Regions from separate parts of the Glaciibacter sp. 2TAF33 genome, predicted to be linked through region 2. Evidence: riboswitches for the same ligand, from Rfam matches in the RefSeq annotation. Region 2 holds a riboswitch; the other holds the start of a gene.

Region 1 (10,970 bases), on a different contig from region 2:
GAATGGCATCGTCCACCATACGTTTGGCGCTGGAGGCACGATGAAATCGAACGAAAGTTCAACCGGGGAAGCCCATTCGTATTCACTGGAACTGAAGGGAGCGAAATGGACGGCTCGACAATTCCAGCCCGCCAATAGGGCACTTCTCGCTTCCAATACTCCAACCGATCCTGCGGATGTCGTCAAGTCCTGGCCTGAGCAGTTCGTGATTCGTGAAGAGTACGAGGGCAAGGCAGGCCTGCGCCGACCACAGGCTGGTGCAATTCACTCCCTTCTCGGCTATTGGACAACCGATCCGAAACTCCCGGCCACTGTTGTCATGCCGACAGGCACGGGCAAGACCGACACCATGGTGACTGCACTCGTGGCACAGCGAATCGATCGACTGCTCGTGTTGGTGCCATCTGACGCACTGCGGGACCAGCTCGCCCTCAAGTTCGAGGAACTCGGGGTTCTTCAACACCTCCAACTCGTGCCAGAAACGAGCCTTTTTCCTGTAGTGGGTAAACTGAACGGGGCCCTTGAGCACAACCAGGATGCCGAGCATCTCGCCGGCAGTTGCAACGTAGTTGTGGCCACCCCCCAAGCGCTGAGTCACACTGAACCAGAGATCCGGACGCATTTCCTTTCGCTCTTTTCTCACCTCTTCATCGATGAAGCGCATCATGTTGCGGCGAAGACTTGGCAGCAGCTCCGAGATGAGTTCGCACCGAAACCCGTCGTTCAGTTCACTGCGACGCCGCATCGTCGTGACGGTCAGCATTTGGGCGGCACCCTCGTGTACGTCTTTCCGTTGCGCGAGGCACAACGGGAAGGTTACTTCTCCAAGATCCGGTACAAGTCGGTTCTGAGCCTGCTGCATCCGGATGAGGAAGTCGCAGAGGCAGCGATCGGCTATCTACGATCAGACATCGAAGCGGGACGTGACCACTTGCTGATGGCCAGGGTGCGTTCAGTGTCTCGGGCGGAAGAGGTACACGCCCTCTATGCGAAGATCGCTCCGGACCTATCGCCGGTTCTCGTGCACAGCGGAATCAACAAAAGCGAACAAGCCATCCGAATCGCGAGGCTTCGCGAGCGTACCTCCAGAATTCTCGTCTGCGTGGACATGTTTGGTGAAGGCTTTGATCTCCCGCAACTCAAGGTGGCGGCGCTTCATGATCCGCACCGGAGCCTTGGCATCACCTTGCAGTTCGTGGGCAGGTTTGCGCGTGGCGGCGTACATAGCCTCGGATCAGCCACGGTGGTGTCCGCCCGAACGGAAGTCCGCCAAGACGAGGCTCTCCGTCGGCTCTACGCCGAGGACGCCGACTGGGACCAGATCATCGAGGACCTCAGCGCTGCGGCGGTCGACGAGCAAGTCGAGATCGATGAGTTCATGAAAGCGTTCAGCTCCCTTCCCGACGAGGTTTCCATTCACTCGCTGACGCCGGCGATGAGCACAGTGGTATTCAAACCCAAAGCTATTGCGTGGCATCCCGAGTCGCTTACAAGTGTGATCGGAAGAAGCGATCTCGTAACCTATCCGATTCCAACCAATACAAGAGACGGAGTCGCATGGTTCGTCACCCGAACGAAGGATTCGCCAAGGTGGGGATCCGTCGCCGATGCCGTAACGGTGGCGTACGATCTCTACGTCATCTATTGGGATGCGACCCGTGGTCTCCTGTATATCAACAGTTCCAACAACGATTCGCTCCATGAGGAACTTGCGAGGGCTGTAAGCGGCGATACTGACGCTCTGCCCTTATCAGGCGAAGTGATCTATCGAGTGTTTGACGGAGTGCAACGTCTCACGCCGACCAACGTAGGTCTTCTCGACGCTCGAAATCGAAGCCGCCGTTACACGAGCTACGTTGGAAGCGATGTCACCGAGGCCCTGCCCCTCTCACAAAGCCAGACGAAGACTCAGACTCACATTGCTGGCACTGGATTCCTCGACGGCGGTCGGTACTCAGTTGCTGGCTCGCTGAAGGGCAGAGTCTGGAGCCATCGCACCGCCGACGGACTAAAGCAATGGACGGACTGGTGCGATGTCGTCGGCCCAAAGATTGTCGATCCGACCATCAGTGTCGACAAGATCATGGCCGGGTTCATCCGGCCCGAGGAGTTGAATGGCTGGCCCGCTATCCACGCTCTGGCCCTTGAACTGCCCTCTGCCCTCGCAGATCAACTAGAAGACTCGGAACTCAAGGTGGGGTCCAGTTCCATTCCGTTCCATGAGTTGAGTATCGAATTGCGCGGCCAGCCCAACTCCACCAGGCTCCCATTCGCGATCGTTTGTGATGAGTGGCGCGTTGACTACGATCTCGTTCTCACCAAGGCCGGACTTCGAGTGGAACCGCAGGACTCGAGCCGGGACGCAATGATTCAACGCACTCGGTCACTTATACCGTTCTCGCAGCTGGCGAGCCGGCACGGGCTTCGCGTGTTGCTAGCGGCTGATTCGATCGTTGAGCCACCTGGACTATTGCTTCGCCCCAATCGTGCCCTCGAACCCTTCTCGCGTGACCGCCTTACGGTGATTGACTGGACTGGAATCAACATCCGACGGGAATCGTGGGGCGCAAACCGCGACCCTCGAACGGTACAAGGCAGGATGGTCGAACACCTCCTAGGCGAGGATTGGGACATCTTGATAGATGATGACGGATCCGGCGAAGTTGCGGACGTGGTCGCACTCCGAGAAGCTGACGGCGTATTGCTTGTACGTCTAGTGCATTGCAAGTATTCAAGCAACGACCGCCCGGGGGCGCGAGTCACCGACCTGTATGAGCTCGCGGGTCAGGCTCAGCGATCAGCCGCCTTGCGCCGTAGCCCTGATGCGATGTTTGCGCGACTGATTCGACGAGAACGAACAAGGGCGAAAACTGATCGCACCGGATTTGTTCGGGGCGGCATCGACGACCTACAGGGCATCTTCGAGAGATCGATCAATCTGCGCCTCAGCGTGCTGATCACCATGGTGCAGCCTGGACTCAGCGCAGCCGCCGTATCGATCAACCAGTTGGAACTGCTTGCAAGCGTTGATGCGTACGTGGCCGACACTGCTATGTCGAAGCTAGAGGTCTTCTGCAGCGCGTAAGGATCAGTTCACGGGCGTGCGAACCAGCCACGGACGACAGACGCCCGATCGAAAGGGGTGTCGGTGGGTGCAGGTAGGTTCACACCATGAGCGAAGAGTCCGAACAGTGCAAAGCATTCGTCGACGTGATCTATGGGCGCAAGCGCCACGCGAGCCAACAGTGCCACGCAGCTGCCGATCACATCTCTTCGACATTCGCAGTCACCGCCCAGCACGTGACAAGCGTTCTCGGCTATCCCGTGTGGTGGAAGGACTCCCAAGCGAAGTTCAACCGAAATGTCGGCCGATTCGAGGTCCGCGCATGACCGCCGATGCTGAGCGTTGTAGCTTCCATGCCGACATGATCGTCAGCACCCGCGGCGGCGGATGGAGCCGCATCGCGAACGTCCGGTGCGTCCGACCCACCGGCCACCACCAGCTACGCGGCGAAGAGCGCGACCACGAGTTCATTTCGCAAGAGCACACCTTCGGTGTCTCAAGGGAACGAGGCCGCTACGTCACCCGCAGATGATGTGGTCTGAATTTTGCCCAGGTCGGTGTGTCCCGGACTACCCCGACCAGAACGGACAGGGGCATTTGTATTCCCGGATGAGTTGTACATCGACACGGGACATGCCCAACTGTTAGTGCGCTTAGGCGACTGACGCCCGTCCGACAGCGTGCCCGTAGCAGATCTATCAACGAACCAGTCGCGCGACTCGCGTCCGTTGCTGACCCGTACGAGTGGCCTACCGTCCGAAGTGCTCCTGCCAGCGATGCTCCGCCCGGCACCCATCCTCACTTCGCCAATGTCTGGCCAATCTGAATGGACGTATGCTACCGTAGGTAGTTGCAAGAACCTGAGCCACCTCGGAGGTTTGCAATGAAGGGCGGCGTCATCCTGTTCCGGGGGTCCGGGGCAGACGCGCGCCGTTACCTCGAGTCGGATCGGTCGCGCGCCGACGAGTACTACCTCGAAGGCGGGACCGCCCTCGCCGAGTTCTCCGTCATTGACGGCGATGGCGACGTGATCGGCGAAGGCGCGCTCACCCCAGACGAGTACGCGCAGTGGGTCGACTGGATCAACCCGCTCACCGCCGAGTCGATGGGCAAGCCGCGGGTACCGGGAGACGGCCGGCAAGGATCGCCGCGCTTCGCCGAGATTGTCGTGAACGCGCCGAAGTCACTTTCGATCGCTGCGGTCCTGCACCCGGAGGTATCCGACGCGCTCGACGCCGCACAACGCGACGCGGTCGCCGCGATCCGCGCCTGGCTCGGCCAGCACTCCGTCACCCGCGTTGGCCCGCGCGGAAAGCAGCGAGTGGTGCTTGTGGACCAGTTAGAGACTCTCACCGTCTCGCACAAAACCTCCCGGGCCGGAGACCCGCACCGGCACATGCACTTCCAGATCGGGACCCGCGTGTGGGCAGCCGACGCATGGCGCGGCCTCGACACCGCTGCGCTGTTCCGGCAGCAGGGCGCGATCCGTTCGCTCGGCACGGCCGTAATCGCCGCGCATCCGCAACTCGCGACCGTCCTCGACGCCCACGGCCTGACCCTCGACCCCGTGACCGCCGAAGTCGCGGAGCTGCAACCCTTCAACGCCGTGATGAGCAAGAGAGCTGAGCAGGTGGCGCGCAACCTGGCGCACTTCGAGAAGGAGTGGCGCACGGCGCATCCCGGCCAAGAGCCTGGCCCAACTGCGATGTCGCGGCTGATCGCCATGGCGTGGGATCACGAGCGGCCGCACAAGCGGCCGACCAGGCTCGGCGACGAGGCCGCATGGCGAGCCGAGCTCGAGGACGCCGGCTACCGCTCCGATGTCGCGCGAGCACCGGTGCACACGTCGGTATCGCTCGATGACGTGAGTGTTCGGGATGTCGCATCGCGCGCCCTCGACCGCTGCGCAGCTGCAGCCTCGACCTGGACAGTGCACGAAATCCAGGAGCACGTCACGCGCATCATCACGGAGGCCGGCCTTCGCGCCGATCCCGAACGGTTACGCAATCTCGTCATGGTCACGACACAGCTGGCCGCAGAGGATTGCCTGTCGGTCCTGCCGCCCGAGAGCGCGCATCTCGAGCACGTCGCGCACCTCACAAACCTGCACGTCATCGCCTCCGAAACCCAACTGCGCGACCTGCTCACAGGACGGGCAGCTGATTCGGGCCGTGGCCGCGCACCGAACCTGATGCACGTCGCGCGCCGCCACCGGCTCGACCCAGCGCAGGCGCGGGCAGCCGCCGCTGTCGCATCAAGCGATCCGCTCGTCGTCGTGGAAGGCGCCGCCGGCGCGGGCAAGACGACTATGCTCGCCGCCGCGATCGAGGCCGCCGCTGCACACGGCCGCTCAACCCGGGTGGTCACGCCGACGAAGAAGGCGGCCGACGTTGCGCATCAGGAACTCGGCGTTGCAACCGACAGTGTCGCGAAGCTCGTGCACGACCACGGCTGGCGCTGGAATCGCGATGGCGTCTGGTCCCGGCTCACCGTTGGAGAGACTGATCCCGAGACCGGCGCCCGCTACCCTGGTCCCGCCGCGGCCGCGCGGCTCATGCGCGGCGAGCGGATCGTGGTCGATGAAGCGGGCATGCTCGACCAGGACACAGCGCTCGCGCTCCTCACCGTCGCGGACGAGCACGGTGCCGCCGTCGCCCTGGTCGGCGACCGCGCACAGCTGGCCGCGATCGGGCGCGGCGGCGTGCTCGACATTGCCGCGCAACTCCTTCCCCGCGTGCACATCTTGACTAGCGTGCACCGCTTCATCGACCCCACGTACGCGGCACTCGCCGCGCAGATGCGACGCGGGGAGTTTCCCGCATCGGTGTTCGACCGCCTACACGCACTCGGGCTCGTCGTCCTGCATGAGAGCACGGATGCCCTGCACGAGGCGCTCGCGCGTGAGTGGCACGACGGAGACGCCATCGCCGTGGCGACGAACGACGAAGCGCGCGAACTGAACGGGCGCATCCGCGAGGAGAGGCTCCGCGTCGGCCACGTTGACGACCGCCGCACTGCGACCGGTCGCGACGGTCTCAGCATCGGACGGGGGGATGTGATCCAGACCCGGCAGAATGACTCCGCACTGCCCGTGGCGAACCGTCAAACCTGGACCGTGCAGAGCGTGGGCGACGACGGCGCGGTGTGGGTAAAGGAACACGCCGCGGGTCGGAGGCATCGGACCGTGCGACTACCGACGGAGTACGTCGCCGAGCACACCCATCTGGCGTATGCGTCGACCGCATACGGAATGCAGGGCGCCACGGTGGGCGAGTCCGACACAATCCTCGACGACGCCATGGATGCGGCTGGCGTCTATGTGGGCATGACCCGCGGCAGGAACTCGAATCGTCTGCACCTCGTGGCGTCCGGCCTCGACAATGCACGAGAGCAGTTCATACTCGCGCTTAAACGCGATCGCGCCGATCGCGGACTCGCGAACGCGACAGCCGCTGCGCGAGAGTCCGTGCGCGGCCTCTCGCCCGAAATAGGCAAGCGACGTCGCGAAGTACGTCTGCCGCACTGGTCCAGCTTCACTCGGGACACCACGCCCCGGACCGCGCCGGAAGGCGGCCTGAACCGATAACTTGCAGTCTGCGTCGGAGAGAGACCGCGAGCGGACCCGACACTACTGTTGAGATGTGCTCACCAACGACCCGCTGCCCGATCACCCAGCGCCAGATAACCCATCGGGGAAGCTGATTCTCCTTCGCCATGGGGAGACGGAGTGGTCAAAGAGTGGCAAGCACACGGGACTCACAGACGTTCCGCTCACTGCGCGAGGAGAGGATCTTGCCCGCGGTGCCGGCAAGCTGCTCGTCGGCTACGAGTTCTCGCTCGTCCTGACCTCGCCGCTGCAGCGCGCGCGACGGACTGCTGAACTCGCTGGGATCCATGCTGAGGTCGACCCGCTCCTCGTCGAATGGGACTACGGCGGATACGAGGGACGCACAACGCGCGACATCCGCAGCGAGCTCGGCTACAACTGGAGCGCGTTCACCCACGGCGTCATTCGTGGGCTGACCCCAGGTGAGACGGTGGAAGAAGTCGCTGCGCGCGCGTCACGCGTTCTCACGCGAGTACTGCCTGCGATGGCGAACGGAGATGTCGCCTTGGTGGCACACGGCCACTTCTTGCGCATCCTGACAGCCGTGTACCTGCGAATGGCCCCGCGATTCGGTGCTCAAATAACCCTGGATGCGGGATCAGTGTCGGTGCTGAGCTTCTACCGCGAGCAGCCGGCCATCCTGTCTTGGAACTACGGACTCGAGCTACCCCTGGTGCCATCAGAGTCCTGATTCCTACGCGGGACATCGCGACCGGCGACCGGCGAGCGCGTCGACGCATCTGAAGGATCTCCACCGCGAAGCACCGGATCCTCGCTTGATGGACCCTGTCGCCGACCGCGCCGGTACCGTCACGTGCAGACGCGAACCCTGCGTCCATCGAAGCTGACGATGTCGCCGGGCTCCAGTTGCCTTCCGCGTCGGCGATCAACTTCACCGTTCACGGCCACAAGGCCGTCGATGATGGCCTCTTTCACGTCTCCACCGGAGTCGAGGAGTCCAGCGAACTTTAGGAACTGTCCGAGGCGGATGGCCTCACCACCGATCGCGACATCGTCTATCGGAGCCCGATTTGTCATCCCCGAATTTTAGTCGACGAGATGCCGGCTCCTAAGCGGAAATAGGTTGTCAGGTCCCGCAATATGCGCACGGCGACTTCTGTTCGGTCGAACTTACAATCATGTCACCGGCACCGCTCAGGGAACCCTCTATGAGAAAGCTAATTGCGGCGGCTGGCGATGATCGCCGCATGCGACCGCTGGCCAGGATCCGACCTTGTGTGAGTCTGTACTATGTCGAAGCCAGCAGCGATCAGTTCATGGTGCATCGCCGAGGTGGGCCAGTAATAGGCAGTGACGACGGCATGGTCGAACGCTTCGACCTGCTCACCGTCGAAGAACCCTAGAAGCAGTGATCCGTTAGGCCGGATGCAGCGGGCGAACTCGTTGAGGACCGCCGGCACATCATGGGGCGGGGTGTGGATGATCGAATACCAGGAGAGGATCGCAGCGAGAGCGCCGTCGTCGACTGGTAGTGCTTCGAGCGTTGCAACTCGGAATGGAACCTCGGGGAATCGGACAGAGGCGCCAACGATGAACTCACTCACCATGTCAATACCTTCGACGGCCACTCCGTGGTCGTACAGAAGCTTTGTCCAGTGGCCGGGGCCGCATCCCGCGTCGATCGTTGGGCTACCGATCTCGCGAGCCCAGACACAGATTAGTCTTTGATCTTCTTGCGCCATCGCAGAGACCGATCCGAGTGCTTCCGCGTACTCGCCAGCTCGTTCCCCGTAAGCGCGTCGCACTGCATCAGCCAACATGCAACCAACCTATCCGTGCGCTGTGTCTGACGCCGATGGGCCCTTCGACAGTGCGCGCAACGAATCGTCCCCAAGGAAGCCTGAACGGGCGCGGGTGTAGAAGCATTCGCCTGATGTGGTCGCAGCCGTCTTAACCGGCGTGTGAACGCCTTCTTCGGTAGCGGCGTCTGGAGTGGGTCGCCAGGGTGGGGTGTCCAGTCGTCAGGAAACGCGCTCGATCGCACAACACACCGCGACTGGAAGCCCCCGACTCCATTGGCACACCGACCCCTCGATGCCTCAGAAAGACCAGGTACCACTGAAGCTTGATGACATGACCGCTTACCCGCTCGCGCACCGAGCTGGAACCCTATTCCCATAGAGGACACAACCTCGGCGGCACTTTGTAGCTGCGTCGAGGCAGATGACACGTGGAGGGCTCGATGGTTGACCGCCCTCACCAGGATGAAGCGTGAGGCGCCGCCACGGCAGCCTGACCGCCCGTCACGTGCGCCTCACCCTTCGCGCCGCGTTCATTGGCGATCGGCGTGGTCCGGTGTACCACGGAGCAGGCAGGGATCAGGGCACCCCCTTCTTTGGGGTCCTCTCTTTGGAGGACGTGGCCACGGCCATCGTTTACCGTAAAGGGCAGGCTGGGCTATTTGATTCAGCGAAAAAGGCACACTCGTCGCGAGGCGGGGTCGCAAAGGCACGGGACCCTCAGGGTAAGCCGGTCTACCGGGCAAGGAATCAGGCACACATGGGCGTTGGAGCGGGCACTCCTGTAGTTCGAGGTCGGAAGTTCCTATCCCACCGGCCGGGAGGAATCGTCGAGGACACACGACTGCTGTTCGCGTGGTTGGCATTAATATCGATGAGCCTTCTCCTCCCCGGAATCGTGACAACAGCGCGCGGCGGCTTGTTGGCACTGGGCGTCGGAGCGGCGCTGGTGTTGGCGGCGTCCTGGATTTCCGGCTATCGACGGCGCACCGTATCGATCTGGCACGATCTGGTGGATATTGTCGGGATCTTAGGGTTAGCCGTCGTCTGCCCGGAGCCTCGCGCTATCGTACTCGTCGTCTTCGGTTCGCTCTGGTTCCGTTCCCTCTATGGCACGGGCGGCCAAGCGGTGGCCCGCGGCCTGCTGTATGCGGTATCGCTGGGTGCCCTGTTGATAGCGTGGCGGTCATTTCACCTGGATCCGTCGAAGCCAGAATTTTCGTCATTTCTCGGTATCGTGCCGATCATGTTTTTCACAGTTCTGATTGCGCGAAAGCACACCCAATCCCTCAGCGTCAGGGAGCAGGGCGTCAATCGGGACCGGGCGCTGGCTGCGACGGGGTCGTTGCTGCTCGATGCGGTCGGAAAGGCCGAGATTCTCAAGGTGGGGTGGGAGGCGCTGACCGAGTTCTGTGTCGCGACGCCGGGGCTGCGGGTTATTCAAGTTGGGCGTGATGGGTCCAACTTGACCGTCGACGGCGCCGCCGGAGACTTCATGTTTCTCCGGGAGACCTTTCCGGCCGAGATACTCGCCGTGGACGGCGGGAACGCCCGCATTTGCGATCCGGTGCCCCTGAACAGGGCTGTGGGAACTCCCCTAATGTGGAAATGTCTGAATCTGAGCGCGGACGAGGAGGATGGCTGGCTGTTGGTGGGCGCGCCGAAGTCAATCCCGGACGAGGCCATCCTCTCCATCCGCACTCTGGTCACCCAGATCGTGTTGGCCTTGAGGAACAGCCAGGCTTATCGTGAGCTCGCGGCGCAGGCCCGTATGGACGCCCTGACCGGGCTGGACAATCGTGCTTCATTTACCAGGCAGTTGTCCGGAATCATCGACGAGTCCGTCCGACCCGATAGCCTGCACCTGATGTTCATCGACCTGGACGACTTCAAGGACATCAACGACGGCCTCGGTCACCGTGTGGGAGACGACCTCCTCATCGAGGTGGCTTCTAGGCTCCGGGACGGGATCCGCTCCGAAGATCTGTGCGCACGGCTGGGCGGGGATGAATTTGCCGTGCTCTTGCGCGAGACGACGGGTCTCCACGCGGTTGCCTTCGCCAAGCGCCTTGTGGTTGAACTCGCGGCGCCCTATGTGCTGGACGGACACCACGTCGGTATCGGAGCCAGCATCGGGATCACCACGTTCACAACCGGAACTGGCCTTAAGGAACTCGTGCACCAGGCAGACATCGCGATGTATGCCGCCAAAGCGCATGGCAAGAATCAAGTCGAAGTCTTTCACTCCGCACTCCTGCATATCGATCGGAGACAAGAATCCGTGGCGCTAATCTGAGCGAAGCCGATCACTCGCTTGAACACGTCCTCCGGTAAGTCCCTGTTCGGTGCGGTCAGTTGCCACCGCCGCAAAGTGAAAGTGAGTCTAGAGTCGTTATTCGCGAAACATGCGCATGCGCCTCATCGATCATCTCGAGCGACGGCAAGTGCTGGAAGCCCGAAAACCGTCGGCTGGCATCGGCTCTAGCAGGCACGGAGCGCCCCGTACTTTCACCCTCGCAGCTTGCGGCTGGCACCCTAC
Region 2 (10,970 bases):
TCACGTTGACAAGGGCAGGCCGCATTTCCGCGACGTAGAAGAGTCCGGTGGCAAGAGCTCAGGAATCGCGCGGATTTGCCGAGGTCCCGATCTTCGCCGTCTACAGCCAATTCGTTGTAACGCTCGATCTCGGCTGTCGCTGCATCGACCGGAACTCCCATGAGTCGCAGCGGATCGGGCAAGGATGGCCCGCGGTGGATCGCACTCCGATCGACGAGGTCATCGACGATGTCGGCGACCAGGGTTTGCGGTACCAACTCGCTCGTAAATTCCCCAGACTCCTACTTTTCCCTGCTGTATATCAGGGTGAGCTTGTGCCCGTCGTAGTCATTCTCAGCCCGCTCGAAGTGGCTCCCGAACTCGATTCCTCTTGCGGTGAACGGAATCCCAGGAATAGCATTCAACGTCAGGTGAGACCCGGCGGCGATCGCTAACCCGAATAGCGAGAGCCACCGGGCTTCCTCCTTTATATCGTGTAAAGATGCAGTAGCGCCATGCCATCAGCCGACAAAGGTGTCGGATCAAGATGGGCAGCACCATTTCGGGCAACAGGATCCCTGTCGTAGGCCCTCTCCTAAGTCAAACGGCACCTACACGCTGTCAAGCGGCCCGGGCCGCCCAACCGTCACCCGAGGGAGGGTATACCGGCAGTCTATAGATCGCCTATGATTTTCCTGAGCCCCGCTCATTGAGTGTGTTGCTTCGGCGCGGTGCCTCGTCTGCCTCCTAGGGAGACCGACGAGACTCCGAGCGATGCGTCGTCCCTGATACGCGTCGGGTTACGTGTAGAACCGAAGCATCCGCCGTGACGTGCCGCGCGTAGAACGGGAGACCAACTTGAGAAAGATCGTAGCTGGGACGAGGAAGCCTGAACCCAAGTGCCCGAAGTGCGACTGCCGAACTCGGCTTATCCCAAACCCGTACTTTGGCTCCGGCCTGGCGGTCCACCGCTATCTCCGCGCCTGCTCTCGTTGTGACTGGATTGTCATCGTCAGAGAGCAACCGACTGCACTTTCCCCGACCGCTGAGGACAACGAAGTGAGCAAGCCCAGCGCGAGCGGTCGAGGGATCTGGAAACGCAGGCGAGAGAGCTAGCGGGATGCGCAGGCGCTAGATCCGGGCTCCTCGGCTCGGTTCCAATCTGCTTGACCTGACCTGCACGGCTTTATACGCCGAGCCGTCCGTCCGACCCTCCCTGCTATCGCCGAGCCACGTCCCGACAATCACTCGGCCCCGCTCGTCGCGTGGAGATGAGTGATCCCAATACCGCGCGTCGAGCCAGACGGAACCGTTGCGATACTGGCTGATGTAGCAGACGTGTGAGCCGGCCCATGAGAGCTTTCAACCTCCAGGGCAGAGTATGCGCTCAGCGGCGCGCACCGATGTGTGAGGACTGGTTCATCACCCGATGCTGCTCATGCCGTTTGCTTCAAGTGACGCAGGATGGTGGCTGCGTCGCCGGGGCGTCCGAGAAGATAACCCTGCGCCCGGTCGCACCCCGCAGCGCGGACAGCCGCCAACTGCGCCTCCGTCTCGACGCCTTCCGCGATCACGCGAAGTGAGAGGCCGTGGCCGAGTCCCACTATGCCCGCGAGGAACGGGGATACAGCACTGCTGGTCTGCTCAGTCGTGAAAGCTCTGTCGATCTTTACCTCGGTCACTGGCATCCGTTGCAACTGGGTAAGCGAAGAGAAGCCTGTTCCGAAGTCGTCGATCGAAAGCCCGGCGCCAAGCTCACGCAACTCTCGTAGCACGGTGCGGAGAACGGCGTGGTCGGTGACAACCTGGCTCTCGGTAATTTCGATGGTCAGAGATGCGGCCGGGAAGCCCGTCTGGTGCAATGCTTCTTTGACCTGCGAAAGAAAGTCGGGGGCACTGAGCTGGGCCACCGAGACATTGACGGCCATTTCGACAGGAAGGCCGGCCTTGTGCCAACTCGCGCCCGTGCGCGTGGCCTCCTGAAGAACGTGCGTTCCGACTTCCCGGATGAGCCCGCTCTCTTCAGCGATGGGGATGAAGGAAGCGGGGGAGATCATTCCGAGCTCCGGATGCTCCCACCGCACCAAGGCCTCAACGCCAACTATGCTGCCGTTGGCCAGGTCAATTTGGGGTTGGTAATGGACTCGCAATTCACCGCGGCCGGCGGCTCCGCGAAGGTCAGTCTCCAACCGGAGCCGTTCAGTGTCCGCTTGGTCCGGGTTAATGTGGCCGGTGATGGTTGCCTTCGACCGGTGCAGGTCAAGGTCTGCCAACTCCATCATTCTTTGGGCCGGTTTCCCGAAAGCTCCGGCCTCCTCGATGGAAGGTCCGGTGCTTGTGGCAACACCGATAGCCACATCCGCGAATAACATCTCACTGCCGATACGCAGGGGTTCTGCGAACGACTGGCGTATTTCGGCAATGATCATGGCTGCACGGTCGACGGCGTCGGGGCATAACGCCAGTACGGCAAATTGGTCCCCATTGATACGGGCCACGATGTCCCCGCCGTCAACGCAACGTCCCAGCCGCGTCGCGACCTGGCGAAGGACTTCATCGCCGGCCCCGTGCCCCAGACTCTCGTTGAAACGCTTGAAACGGTTGATGTCGCAAAGAAGCACTCCGACGGAGTGACCAGCTCCGGATGCCTTCCCCAACGCCCTCTGAAGTTCCTCTTCGAACAGGGTCCGGTTAGCGAGACCGGTGAGCGGGTCGCGCAGTGCCTTCCAGCGCGCTTCTTCCATCAGCTGCGCATTGTGGAGGGCTACCGACGCGAGGCCAGCCAAGCCCGACAATCGTTGGACAGCCGCGTGATCGAGCGAGCGCGGAGGGTTGCCGTCCCAGTGTGCGATGACAAGGCCCCGGAAGTCTTCGTTTGTGAGGATGGGTATCGCTAGAAGCGCTTTCAACTCGAAGTGGTCGAGCATTGACTGGGCCCAGTCTGAGCCTCGCCCGTCGATGAGCAGCGGGGCGGGGCAGATCAGCATGTCGCTGAGTTCGGGGCTCTCCTGTGTGGTGAGAACAAAGTCGGAGAGTTTCTGCGCGAGGGCTCCCCGCCATCCAGTGGCACCATGAAAGCGGAGTTGTGCGGTGCCTGAGTCCCAGAGAGCCACACCCGAGCGATTAGCCCCCGACAGCACGAGCGCTGCCTCTGACATAGACTGCGCGACGTCGTCAACCGTGTACTGCTCGGAAAGGGACCGGGCGGCCTCCAACAGCATCTCGGCCGTTTCCCGCTGCTCACGTGATTCGGCCAGCAGGATGGTCATTTCTATGCCGGCGGCGGCGTGATGCGCATATGCCGCCAGCATGATGTGGTCGTCCGAGGAAAAGTGAGCGTCTTGGGGGGCGATTGCAATCAGGGTCCCGTAGCTGTGTGTTCCCGAGGCCACTGGGGCGGCGAGAACATTTCCTCCGAAGTCCTTGTCGCGGTCGTGGCCATGGGCGTGGCGCCCCGTGCGGGTAAGCGCCTCCGCTGCCACTTCACGATCGCCTCGCGACCGGGAATGCGTCAGCCCGTTGGGGAGTTGTATAGCCAAGTCGTGGCGGAGAGCGGGAACCGCATCGGCTGCCCCAACAATGACACGATCGAGCACGTCGTGCAGTGAGCCACCTAGAGCCAAGTGTTTCGCCGCGATTTCGAGCGCCCGGAGCCTGTCCTGCTCAGGGTTGACGGAATCGACTGCAGGATGTTCCGCCATTTGTGCGCGCATTTGTGCAACTTCTCTCGCTTCGGCAGCCCGGCCGACCCGAAGGGTCCCGTGGCTTTGCGTCCCCGACTTGCGCCGGGTTTGCTATTTACGTTGAGGTAGTGCGGGCGAATGCACCGCCCTGATGATTCCGGGAGGGTGCGGGAATGTCCACTCTCTTTGAGGCTACTAATGAGCACTCCTCGTCCGGAGTTCTTGCTCTACCCCAATTCTAGGTACGGCTGGTGAGACGTGGATTGAGCGGGCCGCCGACACAGCGATGATCGTCGCGGACCGCTGGTCGAGGCCTCCGTCCTCATTGCGATTGCGTGTGAGGTCGAGGAACGCTTCGAGTGCGTTCGGATTGAGCGATGCCTCCCGAAGCAAGGTGATCAGCGACTAATTGTGTCTGATGGGCGTTCGCCGAACCGTTGCCGGTATGCGGCCGCGAAGCGGCCGAGATGCACGAATCCCCAACGCGCCGCTACCTCGGTCACTGTCGCGGCACCGGGCTCGGTGGCTACGAGTTCCTTGTGCACCTGCTCAAGCCGGAAATCGCGAAGGTATCTCATCGGGGACGTGCCAACTGAACGGCGGAAGTTCTCCTGCAGGCTGCGCACGCTGGTCGAGGAAGCGGCGGCGAGCTCCGCCGTAGTCCACGCGTGGGCTGGACGCGCTCGCATCAGGTCTACTGCCTCAGAGACCGAATGTCCGCCCGCGTGGGGCGGAGTGGCCCGAAGTACTTCCGAGTAGTTGTGAGGTTGCGCGAGCAGCAGGCTGTGAATCAACACTTGTTCAAGACGGTGCGCGGCGAGCGGGTGCTGGAGCATGCCGTCATCTTGGTTGGACGCGGCGTCGATTAGTCGGAGTGCCCGCAACACTGTGCGTCCGGGCGGAGAGGCGAGGTCCAGGGCCATTGAGAATTCCAGTGGCCTCTTGAGGCTGTGTCCCAGGAGGCTCTCCAGTTCGAACTGTAGTCCCGCCTTCGGGAGCATGAGTGCGATCTGGGCGAAGTCGTCGTCGCAATCGAGATCGACGGGAAGGCCGGGTGCGAAAATTGCGGCGGTTTGCGGGGTCCCGTGCACGGGGTCACGCGGGCCGGCTTGCATCCTCGCCTTGCCTGCGACGGGAATGTCGACATGATAGTTCGCAGCTTCCACGGTCTGAATTCGCATGGCGTCCCCGAATTGCAGGTACCCCGCCGTCACGCGTCCAACCTTGATTACATTCAGGGACATGTCGAGGGAGGTCGAAGCGGATGCCGACGGGAAGTCCATCGGTAGGTACACCTCGCTCAGCGTCCGGCGTGCCACGTCGAGGTCCCGGCAGGAGACGACGGGATGACGGCTGAACACCTCACGAGACGTCGACTGCATACTGTGATTCTGGCGTAGGGAAGGCTCCGTAGGCGTTGTGCCGCTCCATTCCGCGTTATTGGGATCCCGTGCACCGCGCTTTTCGGATTTCGTCTGCATTTCCGGACCGTTAGCTTGGAAGGACCACGCTCCGGACCCGGTCGGGCCCCGTTGCATGGCTGCACGGTGTCCCTCTTTTTTCGGGTAAGGGGGACGCCGTGCATTCCGAACGCTGCGACCTAACTGCAATGGACTAGGACGCTCGTTTCAAATCAGGCCTTGATGGCACATCGCCTCGCTAGACGGGGTGGGTCACAGGAGTCGATTTGCCCCGATCTGAACCGCGCCTGGAGCACTCCAACCGAATTATCCCGAGGACGCAGCCGTGGTTCCGAACGGCATACATTTCCGTCGCGCATCGATGCGCTCCCTCATCCTCTGAAAGTTGTAGAGCACTTATGCGCGCGCCCAATCGTCGGCTGTACCAGTCAGTCTCGCGACCGTTGCGGCAATGTCGGCGTATGGTCCTGGGTCCGCTGTTTTGGGCGTGGTTCAAAGCCGAAACGCAGGACCGGCGCGACTGGCTTTACCCGACCGGGCCATCCGAGATCACGATTGCCGGAACTGACCCCGCCCACATCCTCATAATTGGTGACGGCCCCGCAGCGGGTTTCGGCGTGCGGACCCACCAGCTCGGTGTGGCTGGGCATTTGGCCAGACATCTCTTCGAATTCCTCGAGCGCGGCGTAGTGGTGACTGTCGCGGCACAACCGGGTGCGTCGGCTCGCTCGACCCTCAAACGCATTGGCGACATGGACGTCGACGGCTACGACTCAATCGTGCTCATGCTCGCCACCACGGATGCTTCTTGCCTCACAGCTCGGCGTAGTTGGCGGCGCAACATGGTCTGTTTGGTGCGCGCCTTGGAATCTGCGGATGCATCCCTGTTCGTGACGAGCGCCGCCAGCCTGCACCTGGCCAAACGGCTCTCACCCCTCGCGCGCGTGGTTACTGGCGGGCACGCGCGAACCCTCAACGTCGAGACCAGTCGAATCTGCGCACAATCAAACACGACAATGATTCCGTTGGATACCGTTTCATCTCTCACATCCCGCACCTATGCGAAGTGGGGCCGCCGCATCGGTACACACGTCGCCGACTCGCTGAACAAGGGAACAGTGCAACCGCCTTCCAAACCGCATCGAAGTGAACTCCCGCGCAGCGTGCAGCTCACCGGACAGGCCGCCGCATGAACCCGAGGCGACTCCGCGCCGCGAAGCCGGAGCCAGTTTGCCCAAAATGCGGATCTCGGACCCGCCTCATTCCAAACCCGCACTTCGGAGTCGGGCTAGCGGTGCACCGCTATTTACGGTCATGCGGGCGCTGCGACTGGATTGTGATCGTGAACAACCAACCCGCCCGCCCGCCCGCACCTCCGACCGCGGCCCCGGTCGAGCACGTCAAGTCAACGCATGTGCTCGGCCGCCTCCGAAATCGCCGCGGCAAGACCACCACACATCAGAGCGATGTGCCGTCCGGGCTCGAGGCGACCCGGGCGCCGTCGACGCGCGAGAATGCACCACGCGAAGGGGAATGACGAACACAATGGGTATCGGCGGACCGGTCGCCGAGGCGGTCTGGCAGCCGGAGATGTCACAGCGTCACAGCGCCGAGCAGGCGGCCCAGAATGCCCCGGAGCCGCGCACGATGTTGGCCATGCACAGGGCGATGACACCCGGCGATGCTCGCGTTCGCCACAGGTGGAGTGTGGCGAAGCCCACGCCCAGCCCGGTGATGATCCACCAGTACACCGGGCTCGTCGAGCCGGCGATGACCGTTGGTCCAAAGAGGCCGTCACCGATCAGGATGACGCCAGCGGGGTGACCGTTAGGGCTTGCCACGCTGCCACACCGTATCTCACGAGGGCGTCCAGGTGTTGCTGGGGCGCAGCATCTGGCTGTAGCAAGCTCGCACGCACGAAGCGTGAGGAATAGGATCTCGCCATGGACAGCCAGGAGAACGGCAAGAGCGACGTCCAGAAACCGGCCACGGGCACCGCGGCACAAGCCGCCGCCGCCTGGACCCCGCCGGAAGCCATGACTGGCCGCGCCAGCCCCGCGAAAGCCGCGGTCGGCGACAAGCCGGTCTTCGCGTACATCGCCAGCCTGCCGCAGCCGCAGCGGGGCGTCGCCGAAGCGGTCGATGCGCTGGCGGCCACGACGCTGCCCGACCTCCAGCGCTCTGTGAAGTGGGGCATGGCGTACTACGGCGTCGGCGACGGGTGGTGCTTCAGCTGCGGCGGCTTCGCCGGCCATGTGAAGCTCATGTTTATCAATGGCGCGGCGCTCGAGCCGGTACCGCCGGTGACGCCGGTGGGGATGGGCAAGGCGACACGGGGTGTGGAGCTCGAGTCGGTGGACGACCTTGACCAACGCCAGATCGCGGCGTGGATGGAACAGGTCGCGTCCGTGCCGGGTGTCGGCGGCAAGAAGCGCTGAATACATCGCAGCCAAATCTCTCCATCCGGCCAGATGCTTCGCATCGCCAAATCTCTCCTGCGTCTATAGTTGGCCCGACTTGGTGTCCAACGACGAAATCGATGACGCGGGGTTCAACTGGCTAAGGCGCCCTAGAAGAACGGCTTACCGAGAAGCAGCCAGCGTCGGCGACAGCTGAGATAGTGTTGCCCCGTGAAGCGTATCTGGCCCTTCCTCGTTCCAGGCGTGATCCTGAGTTGCGCTGGTCTCGTGTGGACTTTGCAGGGGTTCAACGTCCTGCGCGGGTCGGTGATGAGCGGTTCGTCCATGTGGGCCACCATCGGTCCGATCGTCCTACTGGTCGGTCTCGTGTTGGTGGCGATCGCCATCGCCCGGCGTAGTCGCGGCGCACAGTAATCCGCAGTCGCGGGTGCGGGTTCGGCCGCAGTCGGCGTCAGCTCGAGATCCAGGCGAGGAGGTCGGCGTTGATCGTGTCGGCCTGCGTCGTCGGCATGCCGTGCGGGAAGTCCTTGTAGGTCTTGAGCGTGCCGTTCTGCAGGAGCTTCGCAGAGAGCGGCCCGGCATCCGCGTAGGGGACGATCTGGTCGTCCTCGCTGTGCATGACGAGGACCGGCACCGTGATCTTCTTGAGGTCCTCGGTGAAGTCGGTCTGCGAGAACGCGACGATCCCGTCGTAGTGGGCCTTCGCGCCGCCCATCATTCCCTGTCGCCACCAGTTCTCGATGATCGCCTCCGACGCTTCCACACCGGGCCGGTTGTATCCATAGAACGGCCCGCTCGGAAGAGCACGATAGAACTCCGATCGGTTCGCGGCGAGCTGGGCCATCAGGTCGTCGAAGACGCTCTTCGGGAGGCCACCGGGATTCGCATCCGTCTGCACCATCAGCGGTGGTACAGCACTGATGATCGCGGCGCGAGAGACCCGGTCTTCGCCGTACTGGCCGATGTAGTGGACGACTTCGCCGCCGCCGGTGGAGTGACCGACGTGGATGGCGTCGTGAAGGTCGAGCTGCTCGGTCAGGGCGGCCAGATCGGCCGCGTAATGGTCCATGTCGTGTCCGTCGCCAGTCTGCGTCGACCGGCCGTGTCCGCGCCGGTCGTGCGCGATGACGCGATATCCCTGATCGAGGAAGAACAGCATTTGGTTGTCCCAGTCGTCGGCCGAGAGCGGCCAGCCGTGGCTGAACACCATGGGCTGCCCAGAGCCCCAGTCCTTGTAGAAGATTTCCGTGCCGTCTGACGTCGCTATGGTGCCCACGATTTCTCCCTTGTGATCGATTGACCCCCGACTCACACCCCAAAGTACGCTTCGGCTGCGACCGAATCCACAGCTTTCCCGGAAAGGCCAGTCCTCTTCTGACCTCTTTGCACGGGGCGGCACGGTGCACTAATTTGCTAGCAGCCAGACCGAAGGGTGCAGACATGGGCAGGATCGTGGTGCAGGAATTCATCACACTCGACGGAGTCGTTCAGGGTGGCGGTGGGGCTGAAGAGGATCGCGAGGGCGGGTTCGATCTCGGCGGCTGGGCGATCGACTACGACGCCGCGCATGACCGGTTGGATGAGGGCGGCCCGATCATCGAGGAGTGGGAGAGCCGCACCGAGGCGCTGCTGCTCGGCCGCAAGACTTACGACATTTGGGCCCGCGCGTGGGGCGTGTGGGACGAGAATGCCGAAGGCGTGATGGGAGAGTTCACCAGGCGCTACAACCGTGTTCCCAAATACGTCGCATCGCGCACGCTCACCGAGCTCGGCTGGAAGAACTCCCACCTGCTCGGGCCCGACGTGCCGGCTGAAGTCGCACGGCTGAGGGACGAGCAGGGCGGTGAGATCCGGGTGTGGGGGAGTACGGTGCTGATCAGGACGCTCGCCGAGCACGACCTGGTCGACGAGTACCGGCTCATCGTGTACCCGATTGTGCTCGGCACCGGCAAGAAACTGTTTTCCGAAGGGTTTACGCCCTCCCGGCTCGCGCTGGTCGAAACGCGCGCTCTCGCCTCGGGAGTGGTGATCAACACCTACCGGAGGACCGTCGAACCTCCGCGATGACTGTGCGCGGCGCCTTGTGTAAGGGGCGGAACCGTTCGTGGACGGCCGCGGGTTACGCGATCCCGCCGTTCGAGAAGATGACCTGCCCGTTGACCCAGCGGGCCGGGCCGGCAAGGAAGGAGACCGTTTCCGCCATGTCCTCGGGGGTGCCGAGGCGTTCGAGCGGCGCAGCCTTGGCGAGCTGGTCGATGGTGGCTTGGTCTTTGCCGTCGAGGAACAGTGGCGTCGCGGTCGGGCCAGGGGCGACGGCGTTGACGGTGATGTCCCGGCCGCGAAGCTCCCTGGCCAGCACCGGGGTGATGGCCTCGACTGCGGCCTTGGTGGCCACGTATCCGCTGTAGTTCGGGAACGACAGGCGCGTCACGGAGGTGGAGAAGTTGATGATCGCGCCACCTGCCCGCACGCGGCGGGCCGCCTGTTGGCAAACGACGAAGGTGCCCCGGATGTTGGTGCGGTGCATGCGATCGAGGTCGTCGAGGTTCAGCTCGGCAAGCGGCGCGAGGAGCATGATGCCGGCGGTGTTCACTACGACGTCGATGCCGCCAAACGCCTGCTCGATGTCGTCAAACACTGCGCTCATCGCGGTTTCATCTGCCACGTCGCCGGAGACTGAGATAGCACGTCCGCCGGCGGCGGTGATTGCCGCGGCGACCTCGGCGGCGCGCGCGGAGTTGCCGGAGTAGTGCACGCCGACGGCCATGCCGTCGGCCGCGAGGCGCTCGGCTGTGGCGCGGCCGATGCCGCCGGTTGCGCCTGTTACCAGGGCTACGCGGGTAGTGGAGTCATTCATGGTGATGCCTTTCTTGGCTTGGCTTGGCTTGGTTTGGGTCGTGGGCGTTCGGCAGTTGGCCGGCTCGCTACTGGGTGGCGAAGAGTCCCGGACGGTGTCCGCGATGTCAGTCCGTCAGAAACCGGGTCGAAGTGCCGCAGCACATCTGCATCGACGCTCCTTAGGGTGGTCTCCGGCCGGCGGAGCTTACCCTCGTTGAATGCGTCGAGGCTCTGACGGTTGAAGTCGAGTCGCGGATGGTGCTGCGTGACTTCGGCACGTTCGACTGGCGAAAGGTCGTGGTGGCAGATACGGACCACGTTATGTTCAACGCCTGCCGCCACTAGAACGATCTCCGCTGACAGCTGCTCAGACGCGCCCGGCGATGTCACTGGTCATACGAGGCTCCTTCAGCAGCAGTGGTTTCGCTCATTCGATGATCCCCCATCCACTGTGCGCAGCACCGTGCGGCATCGGACAAGAACCCCTCTTTTTCGGCCACACCAAACCCCGCCCCGGGCGGGGGAGTCGCCGCGCGCGTACGGGAACGAGCACCTCGCGACCGCCCACAAGTACCGGCTCAAATGCTCCCGGTCGTGCGCGGAGAGCGGCATCAGGCAGAATGACTGCG

Evidence for each region. A riboswitch is a leader RNA that binds a small molecule or an ion and turns the genes downstream of it on or off. The one in region 2 is predicted to bind cyclic di-GMP.
Region 1: linked by a shared signal. The riboswitch ahead of AB4Y94_RS02095 (diguanylate cyclase domain-containing protein) and the one ahead of AB4Y94_RS05095 (putative bifunctional diguanylate cyclase/phosphodiesterase) in region 2 are both predicted to bind cyclic di-GMP.

The regions. Positions count from the first base shown of each region.
Region 1 is NZ_JBFRFS010000002.1:88,691-99,660, forward strand. It holds gene AB4Y94_RS02065 (DEAD/DEAH box helicase) at 41-3,085, shown strand; gene AB4Y94_RS02070 (hypothetical protein) at 3,172-3,390, shown strand; gene mobF (MobF family relaxase) at 3,948-6,650, shown strand; gene AB4Y94_RS02080 (histidine phosphatase family protein) at 6,706-7,362, shown strand; gene AB4Y94_RS02085 (RNA-binding S4 domain-containing protein) at 7,482-7,709, opposite strand; gene AB4Y94_RS02090 (class I SAM-dependent methyltransferase) at 7,850-8,452, opposite strand; cyclic di-GMP riboswitch class I at 9,100-9,174, shown strand; gene AB4Y94_RS02095 (diguanylate cyclase domain-containing protein) at 9,306-10,727, shown strand.
Region 2 is NZ_JBFRFS010000004.1:162,236-173,205, reverse strand. It holds partial or broken gene AB4Y94_RS05105 (FAD-binding protein) at 1-28, opposite strand, end outside; gene AB4Y94_RS05100 (hypothetical protein) at 48-434, shown strand; gene AB4Y94_RS05095 (putative bifunctional diguanylate cyclase/phosphodiesterase) at 1,416-3,692, opposite strand; cyclic di-GMP riboswitch class I at 3,711-3,785, opposite strand; gene AB4Y94_RS05090 (AraC family transcriptional regulator) at 4,061-5,044, opposite strand; gene AB4Y94_RS05085 (hypothetical protein) at 5,545-6,276, shown strand; gene AB4Y94_RS05080 (DUF6518 family protein) at 6,685-6,924, opposite strand; gene AB4Y94_RS05075 (DUF1801 domain-containing protein) at 7,027-7,521, shown strand; gene AB4Y94_RS05070 (hypothetical protein) at 7,714-7,917, shown strand; gene AB4Y94_RS05065 (alpha/beta fold hydrolase) at 7,955-8,779, opposite strand; gene AB4Y94_RS05060 (dihydrofolate reductase family protein) at 8,944-9,570, shown strand; gene AB4Y94_RS05055 (SDR family oxidoreductase) at 9,623-10,360, opposite strand.